2 regions of the Bradyrhizobium sp. UFLA05-153 genome follow, and region 1 is predicted to be linked to the other one. Evidence: predicted binding sites of a transcription regulator. Region 1 holds the regulator's gene; the other holds the start of a gene.
What was found. The regulator LexA, encoded in region 1, represses DNA repair genes until DNA is damaged. The targets are predictions, from matches to a motif close to TGTTCNNNNTGTGTTCNG.

Region 2: a site for LexA is predicted at 1,425-1,442, ahead of uvrA (excinuclease ABC subunit UvrA). Genes of this name have one in related genera too.

The regions. Positions count from the first base shown of each region.
Region 1 is NZ_JBBIAM010000088.1:7,464-10,827, forward strand. Features, by position in the region: gene Q2941_RS36115 (ComEC/Rec2 family competence protein) at 1-484, shown strand, start outside; gene Q2941_RS36120 (hypothetical protein) at 493-930, opposite strand; gene Q2941_RS36125 (hypothetical protein) at 1,145-1,471, opposite strand; gene lexA (transcriptional repressor LexA) at 1,519-2,217, opposite strand; gene Q2941_RS36135 (molybdopterin molybdotransferase MoeA) at 2,393-3,364, opposite strand, start outside.
Region 2 is NZ_JBBIAM010000058.1:12,248-15,611, forward strand. Features, by position in the region: gene uvrA (excinuclease ABC subunit UvrA) at 1-1,327, opposite strand, end outside; gene Q2941_RS28995 (outer membrane protein) at 1,591-2,262, opposite strand; gene Q2941_RS29000 (outer membrane protein) at 2,502-3,272, opposite strand.

The DNA of each region.
Region 1 (3,364 bases):
GGACCGCCAACTGCACCTGATCCGAACCGGCAAGGACAATTTTCTCCTCAAGGAGTGGCTTGCAGCCGATGCCGATCCGCGCAGCGCAACCGCTACCTCGCTCGCCGACGGCGTCTCATGCGACGAGGCCGGCTGCGTGACGCCGCTCGCTGATGGTCGTCTGGTCGCGCTCTCGCTGCGTGTCGACGCGCTGGCGGATGATTGCAGCCGCGCCGCGCTGGTGGTGACGGCGAAGCCGGCAGCAACCGATTGCGCGGCAATGGTCGTGGATCGCGAGCGTCTGAAGACGCAAGGCGCGCTCACCCTATCGCGCGAGGGCGACGGTTTCACGCTGCAAACGGTGAAAGCAAGGGGCGCAAACCGCCCCTGGTCGCCGGCTGAGGCCGGCGATAGCGATTTCGAGCTCAGCCTCGCACCGCGGCCGGCTACTCCACGCAGCAAGGACGCTACGCCGTCGGAGGCCGACCTGCAGGCCGAGGATTGAAAGACGCGTCAGCCGATCGGCAGGCGTGTCGTAGGCGTCGTGGTCGTGTGCTGCTCGACGGCGGGCTGCTCTGTCTTCTCGCCGAGCGGCTGCGTCACCGGCAATTGCAGAACGGTGGCACGCTGTCCCTCGACGAGCTGCGTCACCAGCACGTAGTTGCCGTCGGGGAATTCGATCGCATCATGATGACGATCGGGAATGTGCGGATCGACCTTGCCGAACTTGCCGACGCGGGAATTGACGGTGCGTGTCCAGATCCAGCGATTGTCGTAGCGGACGTTGTCGGCGAAGGCGAGCTCGGTGCCCGGCAGGAGGCAGACGGCAACCGAGAGATCACGCTCCGACGCAAATCCACGCGTCGAGGTGCCGCGGAAGGTTGTCGTGACGATCGTCTCGCCGACTTGAGCGGGGCGGGTCGCAACGGCATGTAGGCTGTAGTCACACATCGGAGTGCTCCTCATGCGAGATAGCAGGTCCGCGCCCCCCCGGAGGCGCAGGCCTCTATCAGAGTTGGAAGCCTTCGAGTGTATCGCGTTTGTGGGCAAATCTGCGGCCCGTGTGCGCGTCGCCCGATCACATTATCTTTCCCGGCAAACCAGGAACAAAGCCTCTCGCTGTTAGTCTATCTTGGTTCACACCATTCACTCACGCGAGCTTCCATCAGCGGCCGGCAGGAGCGGAGTACCCTGAATAGGGCCAGCTCACCTGCGGCGCGGGTGCGATCGCATTGTTGGAATTGCGGAATGGCGCGCTGGTTACCGCGTGCTCCGTCTTGCGGATGGCACAGTGGTGTTGCGCTGCATCGCTCGCGGAGGCCGAGCCCGCGAGCAAGGCCGCCGAGAACACGCCCAAAATCATCTGTCGCACGGTTTTTTCCTCTTTATCGTGCACCGCGCATTCGCGCTTGCGGTGCTTGAGGATTAGCTCTGCGCAGGTGTGAGGATAATCGCGGTGGAAGCGGAAACACCATTCCGCCGGAGCGGACAATCCGTCCGCCCGCGTCGCTGCGCGATGGCCGGCAATCTGCCGGGCAATCAGTACTTCCGGTACAGCCCGATCAGCTTGCCCTGAATCTTCACCCGGTTCGGCGGCAGGATGCGCACCTCATAGGCGGTGTTCGCGGGCTCCAACGCGATCGACGCACCGCGGCGGCGGAAGCGCTTGAGCGTCGCTTCCTCGTCGTCGATCAGCGCCACCACGATGTCGCCGGTATCCGCGGTCTCGTTGCGCTGGATCAGCGCCATGTCGCCATCCAGGATGCCGGCGTCGACCATCGAATCGCCGCGCACTTCGAGCGCATAGTGCTCGCCCGAGCCGAGCAGGTCCGGCGGTACGCTGATGGTGTGGCTGCGGGTCTGCAACGCCTCGATCGGCGTGCCGGCCGCGATCCGTCCCATCACGGGCACGGCGACCGGACGCTCGCCCTCGTCGACAGTAGCGCTTGGGCCCCGCACCTTGCCGAGATTGCCTTCGATGACGCTCGGCGTGAAGCCGCGGCGGCCGGCGCCTGCAGCCTGAAGCTCGGGCAGCTTGATGACCTCGATGGCGCGCGCGCGGTTGGGCAGGCGACGGATGAAGCCGCGCTCTTCCAGCGCGGTGATCAGGCGATGGATGCCCGACTTCGAGCGCAGATCGAGCGCGTCCTTCATTTCGTCGAAGGAGGGCGGCACGCCGCTTTCCTTGAGGCGCTCACTGATGAACCGCAGAAGCTCGTATTGTTTGCGCGTTAACATCTCGACCAAGTCCCCCGGTTGATGTCGTTCGATTCCGAGACGTCAGATTCAGCAGAAGCCGCTAGATGCTCGAAACAAATCATGAACGGACACTATATGTTCGATATGTGTTCCGCAACCACTTAATTTTGTGTGAACGCGGCGAAGTTCGCGTCACGCGCGAATCAGATCGCACTCACAAGGGCAGCCGCAACACCTCGCAAGGCGTGCCTGCTTCGGCCTTTGGCGCGAATGGCGCGCGCACGAGAAGTGCCTGTGCCATAGCGAGATTCGCAAGCAGCGAGGAGTCCTGGTGGTTGACCGGAACGGCCACGAGCGTGCCGTCCTCGCGCTCCTCGAGCCTGGCGCGCAGATAGTCCTCGCGGACATCGTTGGGCCCGACGTCGCGCCCGAGCACGGCGCGCTCGAGGCGGTGATGAACGCGCGAGCGGCCCGCAAGCGCGCGAATCAACGGCACCATGAACAGGAAGCCGCAGACATAGGACGACACCGGATTGCCGGGCAGGCCGATCACCCGCATCGCGCCGAGATGGCCGTGCATCATGGGCTTGCCCGGCCGCATCGCGATTTTCCAGAACGCCATTTCGAAGCCTTCGGCTTGAAGCGCAGGCCTGACCAGATCGTGGTCGCCGACCGAGGCCCCGCCGGTCGTGATCAGGATGTCGGCGCCGCTCTCGCGGGCCCGGCGGATACCGGCGGTGGTCGCCGCAACGGTATCGGCTGCAATGCCGAGATCGAACGTTTCGGCGCCCTCGGCCCGCGCCAGCGCGTGCAAGGCGTAGCCGTTGGAAAAAACGATCTGGCCCGCGCCGGGCGTCGAGCCCGGCATCACCAGTTCGTCGCCGGTCGCGAGAATCGCGACCCTGGGCCGGCGGCGGACGGCAAGCTCCGGATGGTTCATGCCGGCGGCGAGTGAGAGGTCGCGTTCGGTCAGCCGGGCTCCCTGTCGGAGCAGCACGTCGCCCTCGCGGAAATCGACGCCGGCGGGGCGGATGTGCCGTCCGACGATCGCGGCCTCCTTGATCGTGACGCGCTTGCCGTCAGCGACGGTGTCCTCCTGGATCACCACCGCGTCCGCGCCATCGGGCACCACGCCGCCGGTGAAGATCCGCACCGCCTGGCTCGCGCCGACCGTTCCCGCAAACGG
Region 2 (3,364 bases), on a different contig from region 1:
CGCAGGGGACGTCGTGGAAGTACTTCGCCAGCTCTTCGCGCGCCCACTCGCTCTCGGTCTCGCGATAGCGGCGATTGATGTTGGTGATGACGCCCTCGAACGGCTTCTTGGTGTCGTAGGAGCGAACGCCGTCCTCATAGGAGAACTTGATCTCGTCCTCGCCGGAGCCGTAGAGGATCGCGTCTTTCGTCTTCTTTGCGAGATCCTTCCACTTTGTGTCGAGCGTGAATTTGTAGTGCTTGCCGAGCGCGGTCAGCGTCTGTACGTAATAGGGCGATGACGATTTGGCCCAGGGCGCGATCGCGCCCTTGCGCAGGGTCATCTCCTTGTCGGGGATGACGAGGTCCTCGTCGACATGCTGCTCGACGCCGAGGCCGCCGCAGGCCGGGCAGGCGCCATAGGGATTGTTGAAGGAGAACAGCCGCGGCTCGATCTCGGGGATGGTGAAGCCGGACACCGGGCAGGCGAACTTTTCCGAGAACAGGATGCGCTCTGGCCCGCTCTTGTCGTGGATCTTGGCGGTCTTCTTTTTCTCTTCGGCCGGAGCGGCGGCCGCTGGCGCATCGGCGAACTCGACGACGGCAAGGCCCTCGGCGAGCTTCAGCGCAGTCTCGAAGCTTTCGGCAAGGCGCTGGCCGATATCGGCGCGCACCACGATGCGGTCGACCACGACGTCGATGTCGTGCGGGAATTTCTTGTCGAGGCTCGGCGCCTCCGCGAGCTCATAGAAAGTGCCGTCGATCTTGACGCGCTGAAAGCCCTTCTTGAGCCACTCGGCGAGCTCTTTCCTGTACTCGCCCTTGCGGCCGCGCACGACCGGGGCGAGCAGATAAAGGCGGGTGCCTTCGGCCAGCGCCAGCACGCGGTCGACCATCTGCGAGACGGTCTGGCTCTCGATCGGCAAGCCGGTCGCGGGCGAATAGGGCACGCCGACGCGCGCCCAGAGCAAGCGCATGTAGTCGTAGATCTCGGTGACGGTGCCGACGGTCGAGCGCGGGTTTTTCGAGGTCGTCTTCTGCTCGATGGAGATCGCGGGCGACAGGCCGTCGATCTGGTCGACGTCCGGCTTCTGCATCATCTCAAGGAACTGGCGGGCATAGGCCGACAGCGACTCGACATAGCGCCGCTGGCCTTCGGCATAGATGGTGTCGAAGGCGAGCGAGGATTTTCCGGAGCCGGAGAGGCCGGTGAACACCACGAGCTTGTCGCGCGGAATCTCGACGTCGATGTTCTTGAGGTTGTGCTCGCGCGCGCCACGGATCGTAATTGCGCGCAGGCTTGAGCCCGCGTTCTGTTGTTGGCGCTTCGCCTTGATCACTTCGTCCATCCCAGTGGTCCCCAAGGAGATTCCCACGCCGCGCGGCCGCGCCGGCGTTCAGGCGCGCCTCGCCCGGAACCGGGGATGGACGCCTTGTGGGTAAGTCGCGAACGTAGGAAGAACGACGGCGGATTTCCAGTGCGAGTTGCGAATCGTCAACGGATTGTTGGCGTGCTGGCAGGACATGGCAGTAGCTCGCAGAGCTGCCGCCTCTGGCCCAAGCAAAAAGGCCGGCGCAAGCCGGCCTTTCCGTCGAGAATCAATCTCGAAGATCAGTACTTCGCGACGACCGGGCCGCCGAAGTGATAGTTCACGCCGACCTGCACGGTGTGGAGGTTCAGCGTGCCGGACGAGACGGTGCCGGCGAAGTAGTTCTCGCTGCCGAGGCTACGATAGAGGTACTCGCCCTTCACCGACCACTGCGGAGCAAAGAAAGCTTCGACACCCGCGCCGAGCGTCCAGCCCGTGTGGAACTGGCTGTCCGAGGCGAGCACGCCAAGCACGTCCGCGGTCAGCTTGTTGTTGATCCAGGCGAAGCCGCCGGTGCCGTAGAGCAGGACCTGGTCGATCGCCACGCCGACGCGACCGCGCACAGTTCCCAACGAATTGATCCGGCTCGTCACGGCGAGCACGCCCGGGGTGCCGGCTGTCGCGCTCACGTCAGCCCAGCCGCCGTCGGCCTCGAGACCGAACACGATGTTGCTGGCCTGCCAGTTGTAGCCGACCGTACCACCTGCGAAGCCGCCCTTCATCTTCGGGTCAGTGGAGGTGTTTTCCCAAGCGTAGCCACCGAAGCCACCGAGGTAGAAGCCGGTCCAGTTATAGACCGCGGCGGGGGCCACTGGAGCCTTGGTGTAGGGGCGGGCCGCCAGATCGGCAGCCATGACCGGAGCGAACGCGCTGAGTGCAAACAAACTGGCCGAAGCCAACAAAACCTTCTTCATTTTCAACTTAATCCCAGTCCCAGTTTCTGTTTTTGCCTTCCGTGCGCGGAAGGACATCGGACGTTCTGGTCCAACTGATGTCGTGCTTACACCAGTAAAGCCGCAAGTTGTGTGCCCGAGATGCCACACCACGCGGAAAACGTGTAAGGATGACTGACCTGTTCATACCGGCTGTACCCGGACAGCAAAAAGGCCGGCGCGAGGCCGGCCTTTTCGACAGGAAGAGGTTTGGCGAAGGATCAGTACTTCGCGATCATCGGCCCGCCCCAGCGATAGTTCAGGCGGACGAGGCCCATATCGACGTTCTGGCTGATCCGGTCGCTCCCGGCCGCGATGCCCGCAGGCGTCGTGAAGCCGAGGGTGCGATTGCCGAGGAAGATGTGGTCGTACTCGACGCCCACCGACCAGTTCGGCGCAAAGCCGACTTCCAGGCCGGCGCCAACCGTGCCGCCCCAGCGGGTTTCGCGAGCCGAAGCCACCAGCACGCCGGTCGGTATGTCGAAGATGTCATACTTGTCGCCGACAACCGCACCGCCGCCCTTCACGTAGAACAGCACGTTGTTCCAGGCATAGCCGATCTGGCCGGTGATCAGGCCGAAGGAGTCGATTCGCGAACGGTTGCGGTCGGCCAGGAAGACGGAGCTGGTGTTATCGCCGTTGAAGTTGGCCCAGTTGCCCTGGCCTTCGAAGCCGAACACCCACTGGCCAGTCTGCCAGCGATACCCGATCTGACCACCAACCGTGCCGCCGGTCGCATTGTGGCACCCTTCACCCACGAGACTGCCGGGAACACCGGTCACAAGGCCGGTGCTGTCCACGAAGTCCCAGCATTTGTGGGCCGAGCCGCCGCCGCCGTTGATGCCGATGTAGAAGCCGCTCCAGTCGTAGACCGCGGCGATTGCCGGGGGCGGAGCCTTTACGTACGGACGCGCAGCGAGATCCGCCGCGCTCGCCGGAGCCGACAGGCTCAACGCAACTGCACCAATGGCCCCAACCAAAATCTTCTTCATTTCTGTCCCTCCGGCTGTGCCGCTTCTCTGGTCCCCGAAGCGGTCAATCAAGGCGCGACGCCCAATGAATCGATGTCGCGTCAAACCTAGCC